4 regions of the Bacillus sp. PK6-16 genome follow, and region 4 is predicted to be linked to each of the others. Evidence: riboswitches for the same ligand, from Rfam matches in the RefSeq annotation. Region 4 holds a riboswitch; each other region holds the start of a gene.
The links. A riboswitch is a leader RNA that binds a small molecule or an ion and turns the genes downstream of it on or off. The one in region 4 is predicted to bind S-adenosylmethionine.
Positions count from the first base shown of each region.

Region 1 (7,780 bases), 660 kb from region 4:
GATGTTTGAAATCTTGTATAATATTATTTTCTAAAAACATTTAAACAACATAAACATACTGTTTATGTTGTTTTTAATTTGAATGAAATGAATGTAAGGGATATGAATTTGAAAGAAATTTTTTGTTGGATAGATAAGAACGAATGAAGAGAGGTACAGCATGATTAGTATGTCACTAAGATCATTTAAAATCCAATCGTATTATATACTAGGTATTTTGTTACTAGGTTGGATGTTAACACCGTTTTCAGCACATTTTTTAGGCGCTGGAATTGGGCTTATTGTAAGTATGTATTGCGTTTGGCTTTTAGGCAGAAGAATTGAGAAGCTTGGAGATAGTATTGTAAAGAAGACGAAAGCACCGACACTCGGTATGTTTAACCGTTTTGCAGCTGCCATTTTGGGTGCTATTATTATGTACGAAATTGAGCACCACATGGTTATGTGGGCGTTTGCAGTAGGGATTATGGGTGGGTATTTCTTAATCGTTGTGAATTTAGGTTACTATAGCATGAAAGATGAGAAAGAACTAACAAAGAGCTAAAAAGATAAAAGACTTCTTTTTAGATGGAATAGATGATCCAGTCACGAATAGAAGCGGTCAGGGCCTTTTTTAGCCCCATACGATGTAAAACCCGAGAGATGTAGTGAGTAGGGATATAATGTATATATTCGAAGCTGTAATTTTATAATCTAGGTCACAGATGAAGAGATTAGCGTTTCACTTTATATAAGATATAGAAAGAAGCTTACGTTTTCACGTAAGCTTCTTTTTTATGTAAGTGTGTGTAACCGTTAAGCCGCATTGGGTTTTGTCGGTGAGTACGCGAAACTTTACGGTTACACGACACTTATTCATATGAGTAAAGGGTTATTCCAACAGAAAGTTTTAATTTAAGCGATTGGACCGCCTAAGTTAATAATGTCTTCAGATACGCTGTCGAATTTTTTGAAGTTAGCTTTGAATTCATTTGCAAGTTCGATTGCTTTTGCTTTGTAAGCAGCTTTATCAGCCCAAGTTTGTTCAGGCATTAACACTTCGTCAGGTACACCTGGTACGTGAAGTGGAACTTCAAGACCGAAGATGTCATGTTTAGCTGTTTCAGTTTTCGCAAGTTCACCGTTTAATGCTGCTTGAATCATTGCACGAGTGTAACCTAAGTTCATACGTTTACCAACGCCGTATTCGCCACCAGTCCAGCCAGTGTTTACTAAGAATACTTTCGCATCGTGTTTCTCGATTTTTTCACCAAGCATTTCAGCATAGCGAGATGCATCAAGTGGTAAGAATGGTGAACCGAAGCAAGTTGAGAATGTTGCTTGCGGAGATGTAACGCCGCGCTCTGTTCCTGCTAGTTTACTAGTGTAACCACTTAAGAAATGATACATAGCTTGCTCTTTTGATAACTTACTGATTGGAGGCAATACGCCAGATGCATCAGCAGTTAAGAAAATAATTGTATTTGGGTGTCCAGCAACACTTGGCAGTACGATATTGTCGATCGCATGCATAGGGTATGCAGCACGAGTATTTTCTGTTAAAGTAGTATCGTTGTAGTCCGCGATACGCGTTTGGTCATTAATGATAACGTTTTCTAAAACGGATCCAAATGTGATTGCATCGAAAATTTGTGGTTCTTTCTCGTGAGAAAGGTTTACACATTTTGCGTAGCAACCGCCTTCAATATTGAATACACCGTTATCAGACCAACCGTGCTCATCATCACCGATTAATTTACGATTTGGATCAGCAGATAATGTTGTTTTACCTGTTCCAGATAAACCGAAGAATAGTGCTACGTCGCCTTCTTCACCTACGTTTGCAGAGCAATGCATAGAAAGAATATCTTGTTCAGGTAGTAAGAAGTTCATAATAGAGAAGATTGATTTTTTCATTTCTCCAGCGTATTCTGTACCACCAATTAGTACAATACGTTTTTCGAATGAAACCATAATGAATGCTTCAGAGTTTGTACCGTCAACAGCTGGATCAGCTTTGAAGTTCGGTGCAGAAACAATTGTGAACCCTGACTCATGAGTTGTTAATTCTTCTTCAGTTGGACGAATGAATAATTGATGTACAAATAAATTGTGCCATGCATATTCATTAATAACTTGAATTGGTAGGCGGTAATTGCGGTCAGCGCCTGCAAATCCTTTGAAGACGAATAACTCTTCTTTTTCTTTTAAGTATTCTAAAACTTTAGTATATAATTTATTAAAATGTTCTTCAGAAATCGGTTGGTTCACAGCTCCCCAAGCAATTTTGTCAGCAACCGATGCTTCTTTCACAATAAATTTATCTTTAGGAGAACGTCCTGTATATTTTCCAGTTGAAGCAGAAACGGCACCAGTCGAAGTTAATTTCCCTTCATTTCGCATTAATACTTTTTCCACTAATTGCGGAACACTTAGTTGAATCTGTGCATTGCTTCCGTTCAATAATTCGTGTAAACCAATTTGGACATTCACAGTACTCATATTTATATACCATCCTTTTCATTTAATGAAATATTTCTCGTAATCCCCAACAAGAGTATAACACAATTATATAAATAATGTATACTATTTATTTCTTTTTGTTTGTGTGAATGCATTATTTCCCTATTAATATTTCATTTCAGGCGTATTGAGAAAAACTTTCAGGAAAATGTGAATATTAATTGACAAATGAATATCATTTCTTTAGTATAGGTTGGGACGGATACTCTCTTATCCCGAGCTGGCGGAGGGACAGGCCCGATGAAGCCCAGCAACCTCACTTGTAGTGGTAAATACAGGTGAATAGGTGCTAAAACCTGTGCGAGGCTACAGGTCTCGAACGATAAGAGCGAAGGGCAAAAAGCAGTATGCAAGTAGCAAATTAAACCTTTCCTCTATGTAAAGTAGGAAAGGTTTTTCTGTATGCTTGTGTGGGAGAATAAATGTATGTCGCAGTTTGTGGCAAATTAAGGATGAGTTCCGTACAATATATACAATTACTGTAGGGAGGTTTACCACATGACAAAAAAACGTCATCTGTTCACATCTGAGTCTGTAACTGAAGGACATCCAGATAAAATTTGTGACCAAATTTCTGATTCAATTTTAGATGCGATCTTATCAAAAGACGCAAATGCACGTGTAGCTTGTGAAACAACTGTAACAACTGGTTTAGTATTGGTAGCGGGGGAAATTACGACTTCTACTTACGTAGATATTCCAAAAATCGTTCGTGAAACAATTCAAGGCATTGGTTACACACGCGCAAAATACGGATTCGATGCAGAAACTTGTGCAGTTTTAACATCTATCGATGAGCAATCTGCTGACATCGCTATGGGTGTTGACCAAGCGCTAGAAGCACGCGAAGGTCAAATGACTGACGCTGAGATTGAGGCAATTGGTGCAGGAGACCAAGGTTTAATGTTTGGTTTCGCATGTAATGAAACACAAGAGTTAATGCCACTTCCAATCTCGCTTGCTCACAAATTAGCTCGCCGTTTAACTGAAGTACGTAAAGATGATACATTATCATACCTACGTCCGGATGGAAAAACGCAAGTTACAGTTGAGTATGATGAAAATGGTAAACCAGTACGTGTTGATACTATCGTAATTTCTACACAACATCACCCAGATGTTACATGGGAAGAAATCGATCGCGACTTAAAAGAGCACGTAATTAAAGCTGTAGTACCAGCAGAATTAATGGATGGAGAAACGAAATTCTTCATTAATCCAACTGGCCGCTTCGTAATTGGTGGACCACAAGGTGATGCTGGTTTAACAGGACGTAAAATCATCGTTGATACTTACGGTGGATACGCTCGCCACGGTGGCGGTGCATTCTCTGGTAAAGATGCAACGAAAGTTGACCGTTCTGCAGCATATGCAGCTCGTTATGTTGCGAAAAACATCGTAGCAGCTGGTCTTGCTGAAAAAGCAGAAGTACAACTTGCATACGCAATCGGTGTAGCACAACCAGTATCAATTTCAGTTGATACATTCGGCACTGGTAAAGTATCTGAAGACGTATTAGTAGAACTAGTTCGTAACAACTTCGATCTTCGCCCAGCTGGTATTATTAAAATGCTAGATTTACGTCGCCCAATTTACAAACAAACAGCAGCTTACGGCCACTTCGGACGTACTGATGTAGATCTATCATGGGAACGTACAGACAAAGCAGCAGCTTTAAAAGAGCAAGCTGGTCTATAATATATGAAAAAAAGCTTTGCGCGGTGAGCGCAAAGCTTTTTTTATTTCGTTTTACTTATAATTTGAATACATGATTTGCAATATACTTCGCCATCTAGCTCAATATACTTTTTCATATTAGTCATGCCACTTGCTGGAAATGGCATATGAATCCATGCCTTTTCATACGTTTGTATTTCCTTTTTACATGATTTACAAAGGGTGGGTTTCTTCTGGAACATATGTAATCAACCTTTCATTTGACGTGCTTTACCTGCGCAAAAGGCACTACTTAGTAAAAATAGTGTCGCGAATATAATGCTTACTAATGTAGCGTATGGAATTGCGCCTTTTAAGGAAAAGCCGACAGTGATTGAAGCGATGAATAAGAGGATAAATGTTGTTGTTAATTTTTTATAAAGTTCCATACTATGTAGACCTCCAATTTATTTTTTAGTACAAGTTTTAAAATTGAATTCTATTATGTAGAAAATATAAAGAGTAGCTAAAGATGTGTAGTCTAGGAGTATAAGAAAGTGCACTTTCTTTTTTGTGGGTTAGTATACTTATATTGTATCATGGCGCATGATTGGCTTCATACATAATTGTGTAAAGGTATGTATGATAAAATGAAGAAAAGTCTTTAAGAAAGGAAAGATAAAAAATGAGTGTAACTGAACATAAAAAACAAGCTCCAAAAGAAGTGCGTTGCAAGATCGTGACGATTTCCGATACACGTACGGAAGAAACAGATAAGAGCGGACAACTATTACATGAATTGTTAAAAGAAGCGGGACATAAAGTAACTTCTTATGAAATTGTAAAAGATGATAAAGAAAGTATCCAGCAAGCAGTGTTAGCTGGTTATCATAAGGAAGATGTAGATGTTATATTAACAAATGGCGGTACTGGTATTACGAAACGCGATGTCACAATTGAAGCAGTATCAGCGTTATTAGATAAAGAAATTGTTGGATTTGGTGAGCTGTTCCGTATGATTAGTTATTTAGAAGATATCGGAAGCAGCGCAATGTTAAGTAGAGCGATTGGTGGTACAATTGGGCGCAAAGTAGTCTTCTCGATGCCAGGGTCTAGCGGAGCGGTTCGCCTTGCGATGAATAAATTAATTTTACCGGAATTAGGTCATATTACATTTGAGCTGCATCGCCAATGAGTAAGTATGCTGGAATTGTATTAGCAGGTGGTATGTCGAGTAGATTCGGTGAGCCGAAAGCGTTAGCAATTTGGAAGGGAACTACTTTTGTTGAGCATATTGTGAAAGTGATGGGAAATACTTTGCAAGACATTGTAGTAATTAGCCATACTGATATAAAAGAGCGAGTAGAGCAATTCGTACAAGTACCTGTTATAGAAGACATTCCGCACTATAAAGGAAATGGACCGCTTGCCGGCATTGTATCAGGTATGGAATACATAGAAGCAGATTGGTATGCTATTATGCCTTGCGATGCGCCAAATGTTTCGCATGAATGGTTTACCATTTTACTGGAGCAAACGAACAATGAATATGATGCGGTTGTACCTATTATTAATGGAAGAAAACAACCGCTACTTGCGGCGTATCATAACCGCGTGAAAGAAAAGATTTATGCTTTACTTCAGGAAGAAAAAAGAAGTATGGGGCAGCTTTTATCACAATGTAATGTGAAGTATGTTTCTGGAGAAGATGTACAAGCGAATGCGGATTGGTTTATAAATGTAAATACGAAAGAAGAATATGGGCAGGCTCAAAAAGACCTTTCAAATGAATGAAAGGTTTTTTTGATATACAGAATTGGGGAACAATTGCTGTATAAAGGTATGTGAGTAAGTTGATTTTAAGGGGAATTCTTAAAATCATTATACAGTTAAAATACTGTATAACCATATATTAATTTTTATGGGTTTTTATTACAAGTTTGTTTAGTTATGTTTATTTTTGATATAATTAATATAGAAATAAAACAATGCTTAACCTTATGTATCATTTATTAAACTAAAATTTATGACCATGTAATAAACTCCCTTCGTTTTTTTGAAGGGAGTTTTTCTATTTAAGCAAGCAACTCTGATGCGTTATGCTGAAGGACTTCTTCATATTGGTTAAGCAAGCCACGAAAGATCTCATCCCAGCTCTTTGATTTCGCAAAAGATGAAGCTGCTATTCCCATCTGCTCAAGTTTTTCTTCATTTTGTAATAAAAAATAAATGGATGATAGAAATGCATCTTCATTTTTAGGCGGACAAAGAACTCCCGTTTTTCCATCTGTAATAATATTTTTAACCCCGCCACTATTTGCACCAATAACAGGTGTACCGCATGCGAGTGATTCAAGTACGACATTTCCGAATGTTTCAGTAGCTGATGGAAATACCATTATGTTAGAACAAGCATATGCTTCAGCTAAATCTGCACTTTGTAAATAGCCAGTAAAAGTGATGTTTGTTTTCGGAACAGCTTCACGTAAACTTGTTGCTAGAGGACCGTCTCCTGCTATAAGCCAATGAATGTCGCTTCGAGTATGTGCTGATTTAACGATAAGATTTTGCAACGTATCAATATCTTTCTCAGGAGCAATCCGTCCAACATAGGAAAGGACGTACTTCGCTGTAATATTATATTTTTTTCGGAATAGGTCTGTATTGTAAGATGGATGAAAGAGATTGCAATCTACACCACGTCCCCAAATAGAGAGGGCCTGAAAGCCTTTATGTTTTAATTGATGTAATGTTTCAGGAGAGGGTACAAAATTTTTTTGCATATGACTATGAAACCATTTTAAATAGTTCCACAGCATATTGGAGAGGAATTCGATTTTGTAATAACGTAAATAGGCATCGAAATCAGTATGATAAGAACCGACAACTGGGATGTTTAACTTTTTTGCATAATACAATCCACAAAGTCCCATGTTGAAAGGTGTGGCAATGTGAATCATGTCAGGTTTAAAGGAAAGTAGTTCCCGTTTAATGCGCGGAGTAGGAAAAGAAAAACGACATTCTGGATATAATATTGTTAACGGGATACTTCTCATCTTATTCACATTCGCTACAAAATTATCTTCAGCTGTATGCTGAGGGGCGAAAACAGAATAGGCGATCTGTTCTTTCTGAAAATATCGTGTTAATCGCTCTAACGTTTTCGCAACCCCGTTAACTTGTGGCGTAAAAGTATCGGTAAAAATGGCGACTCTCATCATATCACTCCTTTATGTGAAAAGTGGGATGAATTGATAAAAAGAGATGATGCCAGAGCAAGTGCCAAGGCACATACCGACGAATACATCTGACGGATAGTGAAGTCCTAAATAAATACGTGAAATACCAACGCATAATGCTAACGGTAATAGGAAAGCAAGTAAGCTTGGATTATAGCAAATAAATGGAATGAAGACAGAGAAAACGGCTGTTGTATGACCAGACGGGAAAGAGTGGTCTTTTAATGGATGGACTGGATATTTTGCATCCTGAATTGTTAAATAAGGACGTTTTCGTGGATACCATCTTTTTAATATTTGTACAGGAATATGGCTAATTGCTAAAGAAATAGCAGTTGCAATTGCAGCTTGATGCAAAGTTCCCTTTGCGAAAATCAAAAAGA
Region 1 covers NZ_CP096511.1:714,902-722,681, forward strand. The annotation lists gene M1D66_RS03635 (ATP synthase subunit I) at 161-544, shown strand; gene pckA (phosphoenolpyruvate carboxykinase (ATP)) at 895-2,481, opposite strand; SAM riboswitch class I at 2,710-2,831, shown strand; gene metK (methionine adenosyltransferase) at 3,001-4,200, shown strand; gene M1D66_RS03650 (hypothetical protein) at 4,242-4,421, opposite strand; gene M1D66_RS03655 (hypothetical protein) at 4,428-4,607, opposite strand; gene M1D66_RS03660 (MogA/MoaB family molybdenum cofactor biosynthesis protein) at 4,844-5,353, shown strand; gene M1D66_RS03665 (molybdenum cofactor guanylyltransferase) at 5,350-5,952, shown strand; gene M1D66_RS03670 (glycosyltransferase family 4 protein) at 6,234-7,376, opposite strand; gene M1D66_RS03675 (phosphatase PAP2 family protein) at 7,389-7,780, opposite strand, start outside.
Region 1: linked by a shared signal. The riboswitch ahead of metK (methionine adenosyltransferase) and the one ahead of mtnW (2,3-diketo-5-methylthiopentyl-1-phosphate enolase) in region 4 are both predicted to bind S-adenosylmethionine.

Region 2 (7,780 bases), 190 kb from region 4:
TTTTAAGAGAATGGATGGGGAAAGAAAAGGATTATTCAATTTCATATAGTACGTATATGAACCTTGTATTGTATACGGAGGGTCATGGATATTATATGAAAGAACGTGAAAAGATTGGAAGACAAGGGGATTTTTTTACAAGTAGCAATGTATCCTCTGTTTTTGCAAAAACTTTTGCTAAACTTTTTATTCGTCTTGTTGAAAATGGTGAAGTTGCTTCGAATATTTGTGAGGTTGGTGGGGGAACAGGGAAGTTTGCCTATGATGTTTTACAAGAATGGAAGCAATTATCTCCAAACACCTTTATTAATTTAAACTATTCAATGATTGAAGTGAGCCCTTTTCATAGGAAATTACAGCAGGAGCAACTTGGCTCATTTTCTAATGTATCGTACTATACCTCCTATAGTGAAATGGGAGATTCTTTCGAGGGAATTCTTTTTTCGAATGAGTTGTTTGATGCATTTCCTGTTGAAGTAATTGAGAAAAGAAATGGTATATTGTATGAAGTACGTATTACATATACAGAGGAAGGAAACCTTTCAGAAGTATGTAGGCCGTTAAATAAAAGAATTGGTCGCTATTTATTGAAATATAATATTCATATTGCTGAAGGGCAACGTTTTGAAGTACCAATTGTTATGGAGGAGTATATAAAAGAAATTTCGAAATGGTTTCAAAAAGGTATATGTATTACAGTTGATTACGGATACACAAAAGAAGAATGGATGCATCCAGCACACCGCGAAGGAAGTTTGCGAGGATATTATCAGCATAAGCTAATGCGTAACCCACTAGCGCATCCAGGTGAAATGGATCTTACTACTCATGTTCATTGGGACGAGCTAAAGGAGATGTTTAGTATGCAAGGAATGAGTGCAGTATGGCATAAGAAACAATCTGAGTTCTTGTTAGCTGCAGGGATATTAGAACAGCTTACGAGCCATCAAGACACGAATCCTTTTTCTGAAACGCAAAAACAAAATCGAGCAGTTCGTTCTATGATTTTAAATGGAGGAGTAGGGAGTTCGTTTGATGTTGTTATACATACAAAAGATATGCAACATTTACATTTGGATCAGTATGTAACAATATAAAAAAACAAGACACAGTATATACTGTGTCTTGTTTTTTAATACGACTTATGTAGTATTATATATTTCCTCTCATGATATATATTTATATTAAAGATATGAGATGAAAAATATAGAATACGTTCTTTTTCTGCGATTATTAGTCCCTAACCTAATAATACACGAACGAGTTGAATGATTGTTTCATTCTCTACTTTGTAATAAATTTCCAATCCTTTTCTTTCACTAGAAACGATTTTAGCGCTTTTTAATTTTGCTAAATGCTGTGAAATTGTAGATTGTGGCATGTTTAAGCCAGTATACATTGTAGAAACGTTGCTTGGACCGCGCTCGATTAATCCTTTTACGATACATAAACGAACAGGATGAGCTAGCACTTTTAATAATTCTGCATTACTTTCATATAGTTCTAATTCTTTTTGAAAGGTTTCTAACATGTTCTTTTCCACCTCCGTGTGAGCTATTATACCATACTATACATACCAAAAATTTAAAGAAAAGAAAATAGTTGTTGCAGAAAAAAAGTCCTAAAGTAAAGAAATTGTAAGAAAAGAGACCCGGATGTAAATAAAATAGGTAAATTAGCATGTTTTTGTAAAATGACATTTTTGGGTGAAAATTTCGATGCGTTTTAAAAATTGAAAGATATAGATATATTTGTAACACAATTTTATCATGATTTTCTTATTCTTTCAAATGAATATACGAAATTTTTAAAATAATATGACAAAGGAATTATAATGATATATATAGAATATAAAACAGGTTAAAAGAAAAGAAGCTGAATGTCATTCGCTTCTTTATGGTGATAATGAAATATTTGATTAAGGCTGATAAATCTTAGGATGATCAAGTCATTAGTCATTTATTCTAAAATTCATCTTTTAGCAACGTTAAAAATCTGTGATTCCATATGTTCTCATAAAAATCAATTGTCTCTTTTGCGGACATAAAAGGATTATTCAACGTAGAGGTTGTTTTCTGTCCCATAAAGTTTTCGTATCCTAGTCCGTGGGCAAACTTAATCGTTGCATCCATACAGTACTCTGTTTGGGCGCCACAAAATTCAATGCGATTTACAGATAATTGATCTAAAATTTCTTTTAAGTTTGTTTTATAAAATGAATTTGCATGTGTTTTTCTTACAAAAAAATCTTGTTCTTGAACATCTAGATCGGTATGAATAGCCCAAAGTTCTTTCTCGGGTACTAAATCATCATCACAATGTTGAACAAAAAGGATTGGTTTATTTAATTTTCTATATGAAGAAATTCTTTTATTTACTTTTGTTAGTAAGTTCTGTAAATCAAATAAATGCTCCTCGCTATAACATACGCCATTTTGTAAATCGATAACGATTAAAATATCTGCACAAGTATCCATTATTTTCACCCCTTTTTATTTCTTAATATATCAATTAATCCATTATTTAGAAATAGATGATATACTTTTATTTTTTATGGACTATAAGAAAAGAAGAAATTCAAATGAATATAACTAAACCGCATAAAAAGAAGATATGAAAACCTAATCTCATATCTTCTTTTTCTCTATGCATTTACAGGTTCTTCTACATAAGAAAGGGCATTTTCAAAATCGGATATTAAATCGTTAACATTTTCAAGACCGACTGATAACCGAAGTAATGAATTAGAGATTCCTCTTTTATCACGAGCTTCTTGCGACAGTGCTGCATGTGACATTTTTGCTGGATAAGAAAGAATTGACTCTACAGCTCCTAAACTAACTGCAAAAACAGGTAATTTTACTTTTGATAAAAATTTGCGGAGTGCATCTTCTGACTGCAAAGTAAACGATAAGACCGCTCCAGCTGATGTTGCTTGAGATTGTTGAATATCAAATCCGAGATGAGTTTGTAATCCCGGATAATAGACATTTTTTACTTTAGAGTGCTCTTGTAAATAATGTGCGATTTTATTGGCATTTTTAGCTGAATGTTCGAGGCGTACATGCAATGTTTTTAGACCGCGAAGTACGAGAGAACAATCTTGAGGTCCTAAAATAGCACCGAATGCATTTTGTAAAAATCCAAGCTTTTGAGCGAGTTCTGAATCTTTTACTACTGCTAATCCGGCAGTAACATCACTATGACCAGCAATAAATTTTGTAGCACTATGAAGAACGACATCAGCTCCAAGTTCAAGTGGTTTTTGGAATAGTGGTGTCAAAAATGTATTATCAACAAAAGTAAGAGCGCCAATAGATTTTGCGAGTTTAGAAACCTCGCGAATATCTGTCACTTTTAAAAGTGGGTTAGAAGGTGTTTCTACATAAAAGAGCTTTGTATTTGGTTTAATGTTTTGTTTTATTTCTTCTAAATTGGTCATATCAACAAATGTATGTGAAACACCGTAACGGGAGAGTACCTCAGTTATCACTCGGTAAGTGCCTCCGTACACATCTTCTGAAATGAGTACGTGATCACCTTGTGAAAGAAGGAGGAATGCAGTGGAAATCGCTGCAATGCCTGATGCAAAGGCGAATCCTTTTGTTCCGCCTTCTAATAAAGCAATGATATCTTCAAGAGCTTCACGAGTTGGATTTCCTGACCTGCTATAGTCATATTTTCCGAACGTATCTACATCAAACTGGTGAAAAGTTGATGTATTATAAATAGGAACGTTCACAGCGCCTGTTTGCGAGTCGTGTTTATATTGGTTGTGTAGTAAGAGTGTATCTATAGAATAGCTCATATTCTTACACCTTCTTTTACGAGTTTAATTGCTTGCTTTAAGTCTTGAATTAAATCGTTACTATTTTCAATGCCAACTGAGAATCGAAGAAGACGATTGCATACGCCGTTTGCTGTTCTAATTTCTTCAGGAATATCAGCATGTGTTTGCGTTGCTGGATAAGTCATTAAACTTTCTACACCACCAAGACTTTCGGCAAATGTAATTAAGGATAAAGATTGTAAGAATGGATTAATCCAAGCTTCATCTTTAAGGCGGAATGAGATCATGCCACCTCTTCCTGGATAAAATACATCTGTCACCCCGTCCTCATCATTTAAATACGCAACAACTGCTTTCGCATTTTCTTCATGTTGCCTCATGCGAAGCGCTAACGTTTTCATACCGCGAATTAATAACCATGAGTCAAATGGGCTTAAAACTGCACCTGATGCATTATGATAATGAGCGATTTCCTCGCAAAGTTCCTTTCCTTTTGCAACGACAAGCCCGCTTAGTACATCGTTATGTCCCCCTAAATATTTCGTTGCGCTATGAAGTACAATGTCAGCACCTTCTGTTAATGGTTGCTGTATATAAGGTGTGTAGAAAGTGTTGTCTACAATAAGAAGTAGTCCGTTCCTTTTCGCTACAGTTGCGACAGCAGCAATATCAGTAACTTGCATTAATGGATTAGTTGGAGTTTCTATGAAAATAGCCTTCGTTTCAGTTGTGATAGCTTGCTCAATTTGTTTAATAGACTGTGTATTTACGTATCTACATCGAACATTCCACTTTTTTTCATGCTCAGAAAATAATCGATACGTTCCCCCGTATAAATCTTCAGATACAATAAGTTCGTCTCCAGAGCGGAATAGAGAAAGGACGAGGAGAACAGCCGCCATCCCTGAACTACAGGCATAACCTTGTTCGCCACATTCTAAGTCTGCAATCGCCTGTTCTAAAAGACCGCGAGTTGGATTGCCAGTTCGTGAATAGTCAAAGCCAGTAGATTTACCAATTCCTTCGTGACGATAAGCGGTTGAGAAATAAACTGGTGGATTAACCGTTCCAGTTGTAGTTTCACTGCGATTTCCGATTTGTGCTAGTTTTGTTTCGATTGTTGACATGTGAAAATTCCTCCTTTTTAAATTGAAACATTAAGTGAATATAAAATAAAAAAAGCCTTCTAAGAAGAAGGCTTTCGGTTTGAATAGAGTCTTCTTCTCATCTGTCAAATCTTTCACAATTTGCTGGAATTAGCACCTTATTAACAAAATGTTAATGGTTGCTGAGGCGTCACAGGGCCAGTCCCTCTACCTCTCTAGATAAGAATGTTCGTATGAAATTTTTATTATGTTTTTAACTTTACAATAAAATATAACTGAATTGCAACTTTATTTTAAATAATTTTTATTTTTCCGCAAGTGTCATTGACTTTTACTTTTGTGCATGCTAAATTTATTAAAAAATTAACAAACATTGTTAAAAGGGGAACGCATTTCCTTTTAGCTACATAAATAAAATAATAAAGACAACTCTTATTGAGAGCGGTGGAGGGAAAGGCCCTGTGAAACCCGGCAACCTTCAAACGAAATGTTTGAAACGGTGCTAATACCTGCAAAACGAATGTTTTGCATAATAAGAGGAGGAACGATTATGTCCCCCTCTTCAAAGTGAAGAGGGGGTTTTTATATTGATAGAAATGAGGGAGATTCGTGAAATTACTAGATTTATTATCAAACGGAATTGTAATAGGTGATGGTGCGGTTGGGACGTTATTGCATTCACATGGTTTGCAAAGTAGCTTTGAAGAATTGAATGTATCTGATCCAGACTTAATTATATCGATTCATAAACAATATGTAGCTGCTGGAGCAGATGTAATTCAAACGAATACGTATGGAGCAAATGAAGCGAAATTACGTATGTATGGTTTAGAAAATCAAGTTATAGAAATTAATAGAGCGGCAGTAAAACTGGCGAAAGCATCTGTGACAGATAAAAATGCAATTTTAGGAACAATTGGTGGTATGAAACATATCGGAGCTGTTACAACGACTGATATGGAAAGAGAGTTTATGTTACTTGAACAGGCAGGGGCTTTACTAGAAGAACAGGTTGATGGATTACTATTAGAAACTTTTTACGATGAATTTGAATTACTTCATGCCGTTAAAGTATTGCGTAAGCAAACGAATATTCCAATTGTTGCGCAATTAGCGTTACATGAAGCAGGTACGACTCAAAATGGAAATGATGTCAATGAAATATTAAAGCAACTTATAGATTACGGTGCAAATGTTGTTGGATTGAATTGTCAACTAGGGCCGCTTCATATGACGGAAGCTTTCAAAATGATATCGATTCCTCAAAATGGCTATTTATCAGCATACCCAAATGCAGGCCTCCCGAATTATGTGGAGGGACGTTACGTATATGAGGGAAGCCCAGCTTATTTTGAAGCGATGACACCGAGATTTATTGAGCAAGGTATTCGGTTATTGGGTGGTTGTTGTGGTACGACTCCAGAACATATTCAAAGTATGAAGCGCGCTGTTGCGAATATTACCCCTGTAATAGAAAAAGACACGATTCAAAGGCCGAAAGTCGTTCATACGCATGAGAAACGTTCGAAGGCTCACGTCACTCTAGCAGAGAAAGCGAAAAAACAAACGACAGTTGTAGTGGAATTAGATCCACCGAAAACGTTAGATACACAGCGTTTTTTTGAAGGAGCAAGAGCGTTAAAAAGAGCGGGAGCAGATGCTATTACTCTAGCAGATAATTCATTAGCATCGCCTCGTGTTTCTAATATGGCGATGGGTGCGTTATTAACGAAGCATGATATCCCAGTATTGACGCATTTAACGTGTAGAGATCATAACGTCATTGGACTACAATCTCATTTGTTAGGTTTATCGGCGTTAGGGATGGAAGAAGTGTTAGCTTTAACTGGTGATCCAGCGCGCGTTGGTGATTTTCCCGGTGCCACTTCTGTATATGATTTATCCTCTATTGAGCTTATTAAAATGATTAAAGAAATGAACGATGGACGTTCAATTTTAGGGAAATCAATTGGACCGGCGACAAGGTTTTCTGTAGGCGGCGCATTTAATCCTCACGTGAGGCACTTAAAAGCAGCGGTTAAGCGAATGGAACGAAAAATAGATGCTGGAGCGGAGTATTTTTTAACTCAGCCAATTTACGATATCAAGTTAATTGAAGAAGTGTATGAAGCGACAAAGCATTTGGAACAACCTATTTTTATTGGAATTATGCCGTTAGTAAGTAAGCGGAATGCAGATTTTCTTCATTTTGAGGTGCCGGGTATTACTCTTCCTGAAGAAATAAGAGAGAGAATGGATGGACATGAAACGAAAGAGGCAGCAATTGAGGAAGGGATCCGCATTTCACAAGAATTGGTCGACGCAGCGATGAAATATTTTAATGGTATTTATCTTATTACACCATTTTTAAAGTATGAAATTACAGAACATCTTGTTAAATATGTAAGAGAAAAGCAAGAAGTGAAAGAAGGTATTAATTGATGAAGTGTATAGAAGAAAAATTAAAAAATAGCATTTTAATATTAGATGGTGCAATGGGGACAATGATTCAGCAAGAGGATTTAACTGCTGAAGATTTCGGAGGAGAAGAGTACGAGGGCTGTAATGAATATTTAGTGGAAACAAGACCAGACGTTATTTTAAAGATTCATAAAGCTTACATTGAAGCTGGAGCGGATATTATTGAAACAAATACATTTGGGGCAACGAATATTGTACTAAGTGATTATGATCTGTCTCATTTAGATGAAGAACTAAATGAAAAGGCAGCACTTTTGGCGAAGCAAGCTGTTAAAGAAAGCGGGAAGGAAGTATATGTTGCGGGAGCGATGGGACCAACAACGAAAGCAATTAGTGTTACAGGTGGTGTGACTTTTGAAGAATTGATTGAGGCTTATACAAGGCAGGCACGAGGATTATTAAA
Region 2 covers NZ_CP096511.1:1,188,493-1,196,272, forward strand. The annotation lists gene M1D66_RS06130 (class I SAM-dependent methyltransferase) at 1-1,097, shown strand, start outside; gene M1D66_RS06135 (ArsR/SmtB family transcription factor) at 1,241-1,531, opposite strand; gene M1D66_RS06140 (cysteine hydrolase family protein) at 1,965-2,477, opposite strand; gene metC (cystathionine beta-lyase) at 2,645-3,808, opposite strand; gene metI (cystathionine gamma-synthase/O-acetylhomoserine thiolyase) at 3,805-4,917, opposite strand; SAM riboswitch class I at 5,012-5,122, opposite strand; SAM riboswitch class I at 5,326-5,435, shown strand; gene M1D66_RS06155 (bifunctional homocysteine S-methyltransferase/methylenetetrahydrofolate reductase) at 5,506-7,338, shown strand; gene metH (methionine synthase) at 7,338-7,780, shown strand, end outside.
Region 2: linked by a shared signal. The riboswitch ahead of M1D66_RS06155 (bifunctional homocysteine S-methyltransferase/methylenetetrahydrofolate reductase) and the one ahead of mtnW (2,3-diketo-5-methylthiopentyl-1-phosphate enolase) in region 4 are both predicted to bind S-adenosylmethionine.

Region 3 (7,780 bases), 1.7 Mb from region 4:
TAACGTAGATGCCATTATGATTAATCGCGTCATCCCTAACACTGTCACCGATCCTTATTTTCAGGCATGGAAAGATACACAGAAGAAATATAAAACATTAATTCAAGATAGTTTTCAACCCCTTCCTATTTACGAAGCTCCAATGTTTGAACAAGAAGTTGTTGGTTTGTCTATGTTAGAACGTGTAGGAGATTCTTTATTTAAAACTGATCATTCCCCTACAGAAGTGAAATTTAACGGGCGCACTCAATCTGTAAAAAAGGATGGCGATGAATATATTTTCGTTCTGTCCATTCCCTTCTCAAACAAAAGTGAACTTTCCTTAAATCAAAAAGGTGACGAACTTATTATTCGAGCGGGTTCTGTTAAACGGAACATCACGTTACCAAAAACATTAACACACCTTTCTATTCAAGGGGCAAAATTTGAAGAAGATATACTAAACATTCGGTTTGGAGGTGTAGTGCATGCATGAGGAACTACTACGAAGGGTAATTCGTACAAAAGTAAAAGTCGGGATGCATATATTAGAAGAGCTACCTAATCCAATCCAGCAATCAGCTAAGCAAATATTAAATATTTTGCAAGAGGAGCTAGCTGCTTATCCGAAAGAACGAGATCATCATGAAGTTAATTTAAAAAATATCATAATTGAATAACTATCTCTGTATAGAGGGCCTTTTTTAGGCTTTCTATACTTTATTGGAGTGATGTAAGTTGATGAAAAAGCATTCCACTACTATACTCTGGATCATTCCCTTATTATTTTTCATTCATAACCTTGAAGAAGCTTTCCAAATGCCACAATACCTTGCTAATCAATTTTCAATCCGTCTTATAACTAGCCAACAATTTTTCATTGCCATTTCCGTATTAACAATCTTTGTATTACTTATCGTCTTTCTATATCAACTTAACTTCTTGTCTTCTATATGCTGGATTATTTTTATACAAGGGGCCATCTTCTTCAACTCTGTTCAACATATTATTTTGTTTTTCATTTATCGCTCCTATAACCCCGGCGTCATATCAGCATTTTTCATTACTCTCTTTTCTATTTTCTTTTTCTTATCAAAAAAACACTTAATTCATCAAAAGCAATTCGTAATTACAATCCTTTTCAGCTTATTTTCTTATCCCATTATAATTTGGATCACCTTACTGTTCGCTAGCTATTTTCATTTATAAAAAAAGACCAGGAAAACTCCTGGTCCATTACTCTACTTAACAAACATTGGATTCTACGTTATACAAAATTGGAAGGTACAGAATTAGGGTTTGTTTGTTAAGTTTATATGTTGAACGAACTAACAGCGGAGGGGTTCCTTCTGTTAGTCCATTAAACCCAATAATTATTTTACGATTTTTTCAAGCTCCTCAAGTGAAAGATCTACTGAAATTGAACCATCATTTGTTTCTTTCTTAATTGCATCTGTTACTTCTTTTGAATGGTATAATTCAATTACTTTTTTCAGTGTTGGATCATCTTTATCTTTCGTACGAGCTGCGAAAATATTAATATAAGGCTTCGCATTTTCATTCTTTGGATCTTCTAAGAAAATAGGATCCTTCGCTGGATCTAATCCAGCTTGACCAGCAACACCGTTATTAATAACTGATGCCGCTACATCTTTTAACACACGAGGTGTTTGCTGTGCGATAACCGGTGTAATTTTTAATTTCTTCGGATTTTCAGCAATACCACTTGGATCTCCAAATAGACCAAAATCCTTTTTCAGCTTTAATAATCCAGCTGCATCAAGAAGTTTTAATGCACGTGCTTGGTTCGTTGGATCGTTTGGAATTGCAATTTCTGAACCATCTGGGATTTCATTTGATTTCTTATATTTTTCAGAGTATAAACCCATTGGTGCAATTTGTGTTGTACCAACAGCTGTAATATCTAACTTATGTTCCTTTTTAAATTGCTCTAAGAATGCAATATGCTGGAATGAGTTTAGTTCAATATCTCCATCAGCTAACGCTTTATTTGGCGTTGTGTAATCAGAGAACTCAATCAGTTTAACTTTAATCCCTTCTTTTTCAGCTTTTCCCTTTACAATTTCCCAAGCGTTTCCATCCGTTCCAGTTACACCAATGCGAACTGTTTTTTCTTTTGCTCCTGCATCCGAGCAGCCACTTAACGCCGAAATCCCTACAATCGCTGATAATGCAAATGCTAAAATTTTCTTCATTTTCTTTTCCTCTCTTCCTTTTTATGATCTGCGTAACAAGACTTTCGCAAAGTAATTTCCTAAATTTTGAGCTATCTGTACGAGAATAATAAGTAACACGACCGTTACGAACATAACTGATGTATCAAAACGTTGATAACCATATGTCATTGCTAAATCACCAAGACCGCCACCACCGACAAGCCCAGCAACTGCAGAAAATTCAATTAAACCAACTGTCATAAATGTGACACCTAAGATTAATGGTGCTAACGCTTCTGGTACAAGGATTTCAAAAACAATTCTAATTGGCGAGGCGCCCATTGCTTGCGCTGCTTCAATTACTCCTTTCGGAACGGAAACAAGGTTTGTTTCAACCATTCTAGCAATACCAATTGATGCGACTAACGTCATCGGGAAAATTGCTGCTGCTGTTCCAATCGTCGTTCCGATAACACTTCTCGTTAGTGGACTTAACGCTACTAAAAAGATAATGAATGGTACCGGACGAATTGTATTAATTATGATGTTAAGAATAGAAAAGACCCATTTATTTTCTAAAAAGTTTCCTTTTCTCGTTACATATAAAAGTAAACCTAGCGGTATACCAAGAATTGTAGCAAATATAAGGGTTACAATTACCATTAAGAGGGTATCCCCCGTCGCATCTAGTATGCGCGGCCAAAATATACTCCAATCAACTCGCATGAGCTTCTACCTCCTTCAGCTGCACTTGCAGTCTTAGATGTTGTAATGCTTTTTGAATTTCCCTCTGCTCACCTTGCAACTCTACAAGAAGATTTCCAAATAGCACATTTTGAAGTTCAATAATATTTCCGTACAGTACATTTACATCGACGTTATAGTTTTTTGCGATATATGATAGTACCGGCTGTCCTGTCTCCTCACCAGTAAATGTTAGACGATAAATTTGACCACCATTTTGAATTTTCGCTAGAACACTTTCTGGTAAATGATCATTAATAACAGAACGTACAAAGTTTTGAGTCGTCTTTGTTTTTGGTTGTGTGAAAACATCGAACAGTTTTCCTTCTTCAATAACTTTTCCCTTCTCCATTACAGCTACACGGTGACAAATTTCTTTCACAACATGCATTTCATGTGTAATAAGAAGAATTGTTAAATTGTATTCTCGATTTACTTTCTTTAATAAGTTTAGAATTTCTGTCGTCGTTTCTGGATCTAAGGCCGATGTTGCCTCATCACATATAAGAATATCTGGCGATGTCGCAAGTGCTCTAGCAATGCCCACACGCTGCTTTTGTCCACCTGATAGCTGCTCTGGGTAATAGTTTGCTTTATCTTCTAACCCTACAAACTTCAGCAGTTCATTTACTCTTTCTTTTATCTCATTCTTTGGCACTTTCGCTAACTTTAATGGATAAGCAATATTTCCAAATACTGTTCTTGAATTAAATAAATTAAAACTTTGAAAAATCATTCCAATTCTTTGTCTCAGTTTACGTAATTCTTTCGTCGATAATGATGTAATGTCTTTATCATCTATTGAAATCGTTCCTGCCGTCGGTCTCTCTAACATATTTACTAAGCGTAATAACGTACTCTTTCCAGCGCCACTAAAACCGATAATGCCAAAAATTTCGCCTTTCTCAACTGATAATGTTACATCCTTCACCGCATGAACAGATTGCCCAGCTGATTCATACACTTTACTTACATTGTTAAAAGAAATCATTTTTCCCCCTCCTATATGCTGTAAAAACTTGAAGTAGAGCTTTCGAGGTAAAATAAAAAGTGCTCTCCTTCTTATCAACCATAAAGATAAGAAGGAGAGCACTTATATGTACTCGTTCACATCTTCTCATCTTCCAAGCCTTTATATGGCTTGCTGGAGTTAGCACGGTATTAAAAAAACCCGTTGCTGAGGTATCGTAGGGCCAGTCCCTCCACCTCTCTGGATAAGAATGTATCGATTTAATTGTCGTTTAATTAATTCTCATTATAGAACTCAGAATAATAAGAGTCAATACATTTTTTAGAAAAATATTAATTATTCCTTTATTAAAATTTTCAGATGAAACTTCATGAGAAAATAGTAACTTTCAAGGTTATTTAAAATTCTTCTTCCTCATATTTTTAAACAGGAGAATCCTCTCTACGAATTGAATAAATTTATTTGAATATGAAACTCGGAGGAAGATAAATATATGAAAACAGCTCTTTTACTCGTCGATATTCAAAACGATTATTTTCCAAATGGAAAGATGGAATTGCGTAATCCAGTAGAAGCAAGCGAATATGCTAATCAGTTATTACAACACTTTAGAACAAACAGCGAACCTATTCTTCATATCCAACACGTAGCTATAAAAGATGACGCTACTTTTTTCCTACCTAATACAGAAGGTGTACATATTCACGAAAGCGTACGTCCACTTAGAGAAGAAACAGTTATAGTCAAACATTATCCAAATAGCTTCCGAGAAACTAATCTTCTAGAGCAATTAAAACGTTTAAATATTGAACATGTCGTTGTATGTGGGATGATGACTCATATGTGTATCGATGCTACAGTAAGGGCTGCATTCGATTTTGGCTTTCAATGTACCGTTATACATGATGCTTGTGCTACAAAAGACCTTTCTTTTAAGAACGCTACTATACCAGCTGTTTACATTCACAATACAATTTTAGCTAGCTTAAATGGCGTATATGCAAATGTAATAAGCACGCAAGAATTTTTAGCTACATAAAAAACACTCCTTTCAGTGAGCAAAACCGAAAGGAGTGTTCCTTGTCGAACCATAGATTTTCTTTCAAATTGTATTATACAGGAAATTCTCAAAATGAATACTAAAAAATATGACTAATAAGTCAACTTTTCTCATCATTTTATCTCTGTTCACATGTTTATCCCGCTATTAATAGGTTTTAGCTCATTCCCTTCGAACGATGGTAGTATATAGGATTTCAATTTTAAAAGGAGCTCTTCACATTCTGTGAAGAGCTCCTCTACTATTTCTTATAAAGTTTCAGAAGTAGTTTTTGCTTGCATGTGAAGTGCTAAGTAATCAGGTCCACCAGCTTTAGAGTCTGTACCAGACATGTTAAAGCCACCGAATGGTTGGTAACCTACGATTGCACCAGTACATCCACGGTTGAAGTATAAGTTACCAACGTGGAAGTCTTCGCGTGCTTTTTCAATATGGTCACGGTTGTTAGTAATAACAGCACCTGTTAAACCGTATTCCGTATTATTTGCAATTGCAAGTGCATGATCGAAGTCTTTCGCTTTACAGAATGCTACTACTGGTCCGAAGATTTCTTCTTTCATTAAGCGAGCATCTTCTGCAACGTCAGCAACGATTGTTGGTTGGATGAACCAGCCTTTAGAATCGTCTCCTTCGCCACCTGCTAAGATTCTACCTTCTTCTTTACCAATTGCAACATAGCTCATTACTTTATCGAATGCAGCTTGGTCATTAACAGGACCCATGTTTGTACCTAATACTGCTGGGTTAGCAACTGTTAATTCTTTTGTTAATTCAACAGCACGATTTAATACATGATCATATACATCTTCATGGATTACTGCACGAGAACATGCAGAACATTTTTGTCCTGAGAATCCGAATGCTGATGCAACGATAGACTTAGCTGCTAATTCAAGATCTGCTTCTTTATCAACAACGATTGTATCTTTACCGCCCATTTCAGCGATAACGCGTTTTAACCAAATTTGTCCTGGGTTTACTTTCGCTGCACGCTCATAGATGCGGATACCTACATCACGAGATCCCGTGAAGCTTACGAAACGTGTACGAGGATGATCTACTAAGTAGTCACCAACTTCAGAACCGTTACCTGGAACGAAGTTTACTACGCCAGCTGGTAAGCCAGCTTCTTCTAATACTTCCATAAATTTCGCTGCTACTACAGGAGTTGTACTAGCTGGTTTTAGTAATACTGTGTTACCAGAAACTAAAGCAGCTGTTGTCATACCTGCCATAATTGCGAATGGGAAGTTCCAAGGAGAAATGATAACACCTACTCCTAATGGAATGTAAGAGAAACGATTATATTCAATTGGACGGCTTTCTACTGGAATACCGTCTTTTAATTTTAACATTTGACGACCATAATATTCCATAAAATCGATTGCTTCTGCTGTATCAGCATCTGCCTCATTCCATGGCTTACCTGCTTCTTTTACAAGAATAGCAGAGAATTCATGTTTTCTGCGACGAACGATTGCTGCAGCACGGAATAAAATATCTGCACGCATTTCTGGCTTTGATTTTCTCCAAGTTTGGAATGTTTCATCCGCTACTTGCATTGCTTTTTCAGCTAACTCACGGCTTGCTTTTGAAACACGACCAACAAGTTCCTCTTTATTTGCAGGGTTTACAGAAACAATTTTGTCTTCTGTAGTGATTTTTTCTCCCCCAATAATTAATGGATAGTCTTGTCCAAGATAAGATTCTACTTTCTTTAAACCTTCTTCAAACGCTAATTTGTTAGCCTCCACTGAAAAATCTGTAAATGGCTCATGTTTGTATGCTACTACCATTTTTTTTAGCCTCCCCTTAGAAAAACGTTTACATTTTACAACATTATTCTACACGATAATTTAGATTTATTCAAATATTCCTAGACTTATATTTTAAAAATTAATAAATTTTTAAAATATAATAAAAAAAAGAGATTCATACATGCGTATGAATCTACAAAATATGAGTATATTCCAAAACATTTTTCCCGATCAATAATATAGTAACTAATAAAAATAAAGTCCTTACATATCCAACACCTTTTTGAACCGCAAACTTCGATCCAAAATAAGCACCTAAGATCATTGATAATCCCATGATAATACCATATTCAAAATGAATTATATCTAAAAATAAAAAAGTAATTAAAGATACAATATTACTAACAAAGTTCAAAAGTTTTCCAGATGCTGCCGCTTGAATAAAATCCAAGCCAATTAATAAAAATGCAAAAATTAAAAACGACCCTGTCCCTGGTCCAAAAAATCCATCATAAAATCCTATCATTAAAATAGCAAAGAAAAATATTAATGTTTTTCTTTGCGTCATCTTCTTATAGGTAGACACACTTCCCCAATTCTTTTTTGCAATAATATAAATAGCAATAAATACCAACATCACAAGTACTAATGGGCGTAAAATATCCGGTGGAATAAATTTTACTACTAAAGCACCTGCAACAGCTCCAACAATAGTTAACGGGATTAACTTTCCTACAATTTTAAAATCAACTTTTCCTGATCGAATGAAATACATCGCACTCGTAAACGTCCCCATTGTTGCCGCTAATTTATTCGTTGCAATTGCCGAAGCTGGCGATAAGCCAACAAACATAAGTGCAGGAAGCGAAATTAACCCTCCTCCTCCAACAACGGAATCAATAAAAGCTGCTAAAAAACCGAATGCAATTAATAAAATAATGACTTGAAAACTTAATTCTTCCATGAGCTTTACCCCTTACCCCTATTTTTTACAACATTTTAAATTATAACAAAATTACATAAGAAAAAAAGCTGTTCCATAGAGGAACAGCCTTCATATTTAATCTAAAATCTTCACAAGTGGTTCATCTTG
Region 3 covers NZ_CP096511.1:4,970,531-4,978,310, forward strand. The annotation lists gene M1D66_RS25470 (ArsA family ATPase) at 1-475, shown strand, start outside; gene M1D66_RS25475 (DUF3926 domain-containing protein) at 468-659, shown strand; gene M1D66_RS25480 (HXXEE domain-containing protein) at 721-1,188, shown strand; gene M1D66_RS25485 (MetQ/NlpA family ABC transporter substrate-binding protein) at 1,353-2,195, opposite strand; gene M1D66_RS25490 (methionine ABC transporter permease) at 2,217-2,882, opposite strand; gene M1D66_RS25495 (methionine ABC transporter ATP-binding protein) at 2,872-3,891, opposite strand; SAM riboswitch class I at 4,015-4,121, opposite strand; partial or broken gene M1D66_RS25500 (cysteine hydrolase family protein) at 4,364-4,928, shown strand; gene pruA (L-glutamate gamma-semialdehyde dehydrogenase) at 5,179-6,726, opposite strand; gene M1D66_RS25510 (TSUP family transporter) at 6,881-7,651, opposite strand; gene M1D66_RS25515 (CamS family sex pheromone protein) at 7,748-7,780, opposite strand, start outside.
Region 3: linked by a shared signal. The riboswitch ahead of M1D66_RS25495 (methionine ABC transporter ATP-binding protein) and the one ahead of mtnW (2,3-diketo-5-methylthiopentyl-1-phosphate enolase) in region 4 are both predicted to bind S-adenosylmethionine.

Region 4 (7,780 bases):
AACAACTAAAGTGAATCCTACTATTGAATCGGAAGTACAAGGGAATATAGAAGAAAAAGAAGAGCAACAAATTGATTATGCTAGCATATCTCAAAAATTAGATCAATATTTAGTCGGAAAGCAATTCAATGGAACAGTTTTGGTAACAGATAAAGAGCATGTTATATTGAATAAAGGATATGGGTATGCTGATGTTCAAAATAAAATAGAAAATACACCTCAAACAAAATATCGTATCGGTTCTATTACGAAAACAGTCGTTGCCACATCTATTTTACAGCTGCAAGAACAAGGGAAATTGAATATTCAAGATAATGTAAATAAATATATTCCTTCATTTCCGGAGAATAAAAATATTACGCTATATCATTTATTAACGCATACCTCTGGTTTACCTGAACACGCGAAAGGCAATATTAATGCGGCTTCCCGCTTACAATTAATTAATTGGATTGGACGTCAAAATTTAGAATTTCCTGCAGGAACAGGTTGGAGATATACAGATTATAATTATATGGTGCTTGCTTATATAATAGAACATATATCGAAAAAACCTTTAGGAGATTACATAAAAGAAAACATATTTGTAAAAGCAGATATGCATGAATCCGGTATGGGGAATATGGTACCTGGAGATAAAAATTTTACAAAGGGTTATGTGAAAAAAGATCAAGAGCTTGTACCAGCGCAGAAGTTAGGCATGGATTGGCTATATGGTTGTGGTGAGATGTATACGACAGTTGGAGATATGAAGAAATTAGACGAAGCAATTATAAATGGAAAACTTCTTTCTGAACAAAGTATACAAGCAATGTTTTCACCTTCAGCAGAACGGAAATATGCATTTAGTTTTTATATATATCCAGATTATTTTCATAATCATGGTGTATTATCTGGTTGGAACACTTTCAATAATTTTAATAAAGAAAAAGGAACTTTTGTTATTTTATTTTCAAATGTGAAAAATAGTATGGATGATGACTTTAATAAAGAGTTCCGAAAGATGGTAAATGATTTATTAGAACAAAGGGGATGAGAAAATGGAACATAAAACTTTATCAATAGGTTTCATTGGGATTGGCGTAATGGGAAAAAGTATGGTTTATCACTTAATGCAAGATGGTCATAAAGTATATGTATATAATAGAACGAAAGCAAAAACAGATTCTTTAGTGCAAGATGGTGCAAATTGGTGTAATACGCCAAAAGAGTTAGTGAAGCAAGTTGATATTGTAATGACAATGGTTGGATATCCACATGATGTAGAAGAAGTGTATTTTGGTATAGAAGGAATTATAGAACATGCAAAAGAAGGTACGATAGCAATTGACTTTACGACATCTACACCTACTTTAGCAAAACGGATTAATGAAGTTGCAAAAAGCAAAAATATATATACGTTAGATGCACCTGTCTCAGGAGGAGATGTTGGTGCGAAAGAGGCAAAACTCGCAATTATGGTAGGCGGGGAGAAAGAAATATATGATAGATGCTTACCTTTACTTGAAAAGTTAGGAACAAACATTCAATTACAAGGACCAGCTGGGAGTGGACAACATACAAAAATGTGCAATCAAATTGCGATTGCTTCCAATATGATTGGAGTATGTGAAGCTGTTGCTTACGCGAAGAAGGCTGGACTGAATCCAGATAAAGTGTTAGAGAGTATTTCAACAGGGGCAGCAGGTAGCTGGTCATTAAGTAATTTAGCTCCTCGAATGTTAAAAGGAGACTTTGAGCCAGGATTTTATGTAAAGCATTTTATGAAAGATATGAAAATTGCTTTAGAGGAAGCAGAAAAATTACAATTACCAGTCCCAGGCTTAAGTTTGGCGAAAGAATTGTATGAAGAGTTAATTAAGGATGGCGAAGAAAATAGTGGAACACAAGTACTATATAAAAAATATATAAGGGGGTAAACGAGGTGGACCTTCAAAAGTTTGATGAGATGATTGATACTGTACAGCGAGCTACTTGTATGCAAATTAATGAAAAACAAAAAGAAGCTTTTAAACAAAAATATGATTTTGAACCAGAATTTGAATATGGAAGAGATGAGAAGGGACATTATGTAATTCGAACCTCAAAAAAGATGTTAGAAGAAATGGAGTTTTATTTGGCATTGAAATATGATCGTGATGGAGTGGATCTTTATATGCAAGCTGAGATTGATGGTATATTTCATGTATCTATTAGCTATGGTGAAGATGCCCTACATCTACAAGAATTGTTTCAATTTCTAGAAGAAAATAAATAAAAGTCCTCATTTGAGGACTTTTATTTATTTAGTCATCTTTAATTTTTATAATTATAAGTTAGAAGCGCGGCGGCATCGTTCAACCGGGAACGGGATAATTTGTGCGATGTGATTAGGACCAAATTGTTTTGTACGAGCATGGCGTATTATATAAAAAGCACACAGAATTGAAACAGGAATAGCGCCGAATAAACCAAATAATAAAGCGCTTACACAAGATGCGACAAATCCTAAAACACCAATTTCTAACTCTTCCATAATAGCTCCTAAAATAACAGGAAATGCTCCACATGTAACTCCAAGTATAAGTGCGATAAGTAAGCTCATGATTATCCCCCTCTGTTTGCGATATTATTTTCCTTCTTAGTTAATTGTAGTATATCACACATAAAACAGAATTTTCAGAAAAAATTCAATAAATGTTCAAAAAATGTTCGAAAAATGCACTTGAAAAATCAAGGTGTTAAATTTGTGATGAAATGGTACTTTCAAGTAAATAAAAAATCAGGCTTATTTCAAAATGAAATAAGCCTGTTCCATAGGAGGATGTATATATGTAGAGTGAATAAAAGTTTGGAAAAGGGGGTCCAAGTCCTTTTATTCAACTAACTACCTTAATAGATTGGAACCCAGCCTTCAGTTGTCACAAAAATACGAATAGCTACAACTTGGCGATCATCTTGCAAGGTAAAATAATGTCTTGCATTTTCAGGAACAGATATTAAATCGCCTGGCTCAAGTTCAACATCAAAGAATTTCCCATCTTTACCTTCAATAGCGAAAATGCCATGACCACTGACGATAAAGCGAACTTCGTCATCTGTATGATGGTGTTCCTTTTGGAAATTAATTAATAATTCGTCAAGGTTAGGGGTGCTATTTGAAAGTGAAATTACATCATGTGCTTTATAACCACGGCGTGCTGAAACATCAGCGATTTCTTTTGAAAAAATAGCTAATATTTCAGCTTTGTTTTCATCTGTTAACGAATAATTTTCATTTAAATGAGTAGGAAGTTTAGAAATATTCCATTTCTCATATAAAACGCCTTCCTCTTGTAGAAATTTAGATACTTCCACTTCATTTTCAATACGAGTATTTACTTCATGAATACGAATTTGCGCCATTAGAAACGCCTCCTTGAATTGATAATAGTTTTATATGAAATTGGAATAAAAACTCATAAGCTTCTAATCTCTTCTTTGCATCAAAGCTATCTCGGCCCCATACGGTAATACCGTGGTTACGGATTAATACTGCACCCGAATCTCCTTGTATATGCTTTCGGAAGTTTTCTCCAAGTGTTGGGATATGGGCATGGTTTTCGATAATAGGAATGTGAATGGTTGCACCTTCTTCCCAAATATCGAGAGCTTTAATAATTTCTTGATTTTGAAGGGTGACTGCATCACTATATAAATTTGTGATGACATTATTATCGGTTGTATGAACATGAAGTACGCAACCGGCATTCGTATTGTTATAAATGTGTGTATGCAATATTGTTTCTGCTGAAGGACGTAATTCAGTCTCTAAAACGGGAACTCCTACATGATCTACTAATAGAAAATCATCTGGAGTGGTTTTTGTTTTATCTTTACCGCTTGCCGTAATAAGAAAAGTAAGTGGTTCATGACTAACCTTTATAGAAATATTACCACTTGTTGCTGGGAACCAATTTCGTGTTGTTAACTCTTTTTTTATCTCGCTTAAGTCATACCATTGACGAAAAAGTTGTTTCATGCCTTCACCTCCAACAAAAGTTTTAATTCAGCTTGCACATCTTGAAATGTTTCAAACGGTGTATAAGCAATATGATTTTCTTCACACTTTGTAATAAGAAAATCGCGAGCGAATACTTTATCAGCTTGTTTCGCGGCTTGTAAATCAGTAATAGAATCTCCAATTACAATATGAAAGTCATCTGTATCACTTAATTTACGGATTAATGATGATTTACATAATCCGCAATGATTTTGACAATGATCATCACAAGAATGAGGCCATTTAACTGTAATAAACTCTGCTGAAAAGTCTGTTTCATTACAATAAATTTGCTCTTTTGGAATGATTCCTTGTAAGAGTGGATAGACGAAGAAATCCATTCCACCTGATATCACGTAAAAAGAAATGTTATTTTCCTTTACGAATTGTATAAACTCATGAAAACCACTACGGATTTCAGCAGTTTCTATTAAAAATTGAATAATATCATCGTGCAGATTAGTAGGTATTAATTGAAATAATTGAGAAACACCTTCTTGAATGGATAGTTCTTGTGATAAAATTTTATTCTTTACTTCTTCGGCTTCTGGTGGTGCGAATTTTTCCATAATGGACATAATGTTATCATTATTTGTAATCGTGCCATCGAAATCACAAAATACTTGAATACTCATAATTTCACCTCATAAGAGGGATTTCCCCATATTTGTAGTGCACTATGCAAATTTATGTCGTCTACTTCATGGAGTGGTTTATTTTGCAAAGTAGCATCAATTGCAGTACGAAAAGCTTTACCGCCGCCTTGCGCTCCATTTGGATGTCCGTGTATCCCGCCGCCAGCATTAATAACAACATCTTTACCGAAATCCCGTACAATAAAGGGAACGAAACCAGGATGAATACCAGCAGACGGAACAGAAAAGCTCTTCTTGAAAAATGCATCGTCTTCAGTTAAATATTTTGAGATAGCAAGAGCCTCCTCTTTTTCTAGCGCAACACTTCCGTATGGAGATGGGAATAATGAAAAGTCAGCCCCAGCATAACGTAGTAGCTTTCCAAGTAATAATGGAGATGAAACTCCATATAACTTGGATGCTGAATAAGCACCACTTACAGCAGGATGTGCCATAATAGGAACTGGGATTTCATCATCTTCTGCAAGTGATTGTAGTACATCTAGTCCGTAAGCAAATACGTTAAATAATAGAATATCAGCTCCAGCTTGCACTGCACGTTTAGCATTTTCTTTTAAATCAAAAGTTCGCCCTGTTAAATTTACGGCATATAACGTTTTATGACCGTATGTTTCGTAGACAGATTGTAAAACTTCTTTTCCAGATACAATGCGTTTCGTAAGTGGTGTTAATGCATTTTCAAATAATATTTCATCATCTTTTACTATATCTACACCACCAATTGCTTGATCGCGTAATTGCGTTTTTAAATACCCAATGTTTCGTCCAATCATTCCTTTAAAAATACTCATTAAAAGGGGACGATCATGCACTTGTAAAAGATTTCGAATACCATCTATCCCGAATTTTGGACCAGGAAAATGTTTTTTTAACTCGTCTGAAAAAGTTAAGTCAATTAGTTTTACTTCGCCATCAAGTGATAGCTTTCCAAATGTAGTCGTTAAAATCGCTGGTAAATCTGGACTGAAGTTTAATAGCGGATATTCGATTTTAATAATTCCGCGTTTTACTTTTTTACGTAAATACGAATTGGTATGTTCATGTTCAGCTAATTCCTCAACATGAATGACGTTGCCTTTATGCTGCTTTAATTGTTCTTGCAATAAGTGTGGCAAATGAGTCCAAGAGCCAATTGTTAAACCGAGTGCAATTTGCTCAGCTTTTTTTTCTAAGTTATGTGAATCATCATGGATTAAATACGTCGCTATAATTCCGCTCATTGTTATAACCTCCTAGTTAAATAAAAAAACCTCTCAGCTAAGGAGAGGTTTTTTTACAACCAGCTCCTTATCTGTCAGCGTAATGCTGCGAGAATTAGCACCGTGTCTACAATTGTAGATCGGTTGCCGGGTTTCGTCGGGCTCGTCCCTCCACCTGCTCTTGATAAGAAGTATTTAGAAATGTTTAAATTTTTAAGATAACTGAATTTTGTCAGATATTTTTCGTGTTGTCAATTACTTTTTGAAAAAATTTAATTTATCAATTCGATTAATGGCTTCTCGTAATCTATCTTCTGTATGCAAGAGACCAACACGGACATACCCTTCCCCATGCTCACCAAATCCAACACCAGGAGCAACTGCGACATGTGCTTTTTCTAGTAAAATATTAGAAAATTGCTCAGAGGTATATCCTTTTGGAACGGGAAGCCATGCAAAGAATGATCCTGTTGGAATGTCTACATTCCAACCAATTGAGTGACAGGCTGAAATAAGAGCGTTTCTTCGAGATTCGTAACTATTTACAAGGTCTATTACACAAGACTGTGAACTTAATAGCGCTTCTCGAGCAGCATCTTGAACTGCACCGAATATACTAACATACATATGATCTTGTAATAGGTTAATTGTTTCAATCACACTTTCATTCCCTACAGCAAAAGCGATGCGCCAGCCAGCCATATTGAAAGTTTTTGATAATGTGTAAATTTCAATTCCTATATCTTTCGCACCATCTGCTTGCAAGAAACTAACAGGTTTTTGACCATCAAATCCGATAGCGCCATAAGCAAAATCGTGAACAACTAATATATTATGTTTATTAGCAAAGTGAATGGTTGCATTAAAAAAATCTTTTGATGCAGTAGCACCGGTAGGATTATTTGGATAGTTTAAAAACATTAATTTTGCACGCTCTGCAATAGAGTCATCAATGTTCGTATAATCTGGTAAAAAGTTATTTTCTGCAATAAGCGGCATTGTTTCAAAGTGTGCTTTTGCTAAAGCAACCCCGGATAAATAATCTGGATAACCTGGATCCGGAACGAGAATCGTATCACCGGGATTTGTAAAACAAATCGGTAATTCTACTAGTCCAGCCTTCCCTCCAAACAAAATAGCAACTTCAGTTTTTGGGTTTAATTCCACGCCGTATTCACGTTTATAGAATGTAGCCACGGCTTCCTTTAAGCTTTCATGTCCGCGAAATGGCGGATATTTATGATGAATGGTCTTTTCGGCAGCATCTTGTAAAGCTTTTACGATATGCTGCGGTGTTGGTTGATCTGGATTACCTTGACCTAGATTAATAACATCGTGACCAGCTGCAACGACTTTGTTAACTTTTGCAACAAGTGAAGCGAAAAATTGTGTTGGCAATGATGTTACTATCTCAGAAGGTTGAAATAATTTCATACTTTCCACCTCTTTTGAAAGTTGTTACAATTCTAGTGACAAATGATATAATCTTTCCAGTATTTTGTAAAGAGAAAAATAAGAATGGGGCTGAAAAAATGAAAGTCGCATGTATTCAAATGGATATTGTTTTTGGAGATGTAGAAAAAAATATTGAGAATGCTAAAAATAAAATAAGTGAAGCTATGAAGGAAAGGCCAGATGTTATCGTCTTACCAGAACTATGGACAACAGGATATGATTTAACGAGACTTTCTGAAATTGCAGATAGGGATGGAGTGGAAACGAAAGAAAAGTTAATAGAATGGGCGAAGCAATATGATGTACATATTGTTGGTGGGTCCATAGCAAAGCAAACAGAGCAAGGCGTTACAAATACGATGTATGTTGTAAATAATGAAGGACAGTTAGTCAACGAATATAGTAAAGTACATTTATTTCAGCTTATGGATGAACATAAATATTTAATA
Region 4 covers NZ_CP096511.1:1,376,255-1,384,034, forward strand. The annotation lists gene M1D66_RS07225 (serine hydrolase) at 1-1,036, shown strand, start outside; gene M1D66_RS07230 (NAD(P)-dependent oxidoreductase) at 1,041-1,919, shown strand; gene M1D66_RS07235 (DUF3909 family protein) at 1,925-2,257, shown strand; gene M1D66_RS07240 (hypothetical protein) at 2,309-2,584, opposite strand; gene M1D66_RS07245 (1,2-dihydroxy-3-keto-5-methylthiopentene dioxygenase) at 2,872-3,384, opposite strand; gene M1D66_RS07250 (methylthioribulose 1-phosphate dehydratase) at 3,362-4,000, opposite strand; gene M1D66_RS07255 (2-hydroxy-3-keto-5-methylthiopentenyl-1-phosphate phosphatase) at 3,997-4,656, opposite strand; gene mtnW (2,3-diketo-5-methylthiopentyl-1-phosphate enolase) at 4,653-5,897, opposite strand; SAM riboswitch class I at 5,962-6,067, opposite strand; gene M1D66_RS07265 (pyridoxal phosphate-dependent aminotransferase) at 6,132-7,310, opposite strand; gene M1D66_RS07270 (carbon-nitrogen family hydrolase) at 7,325-7,780, shown strand, end outside.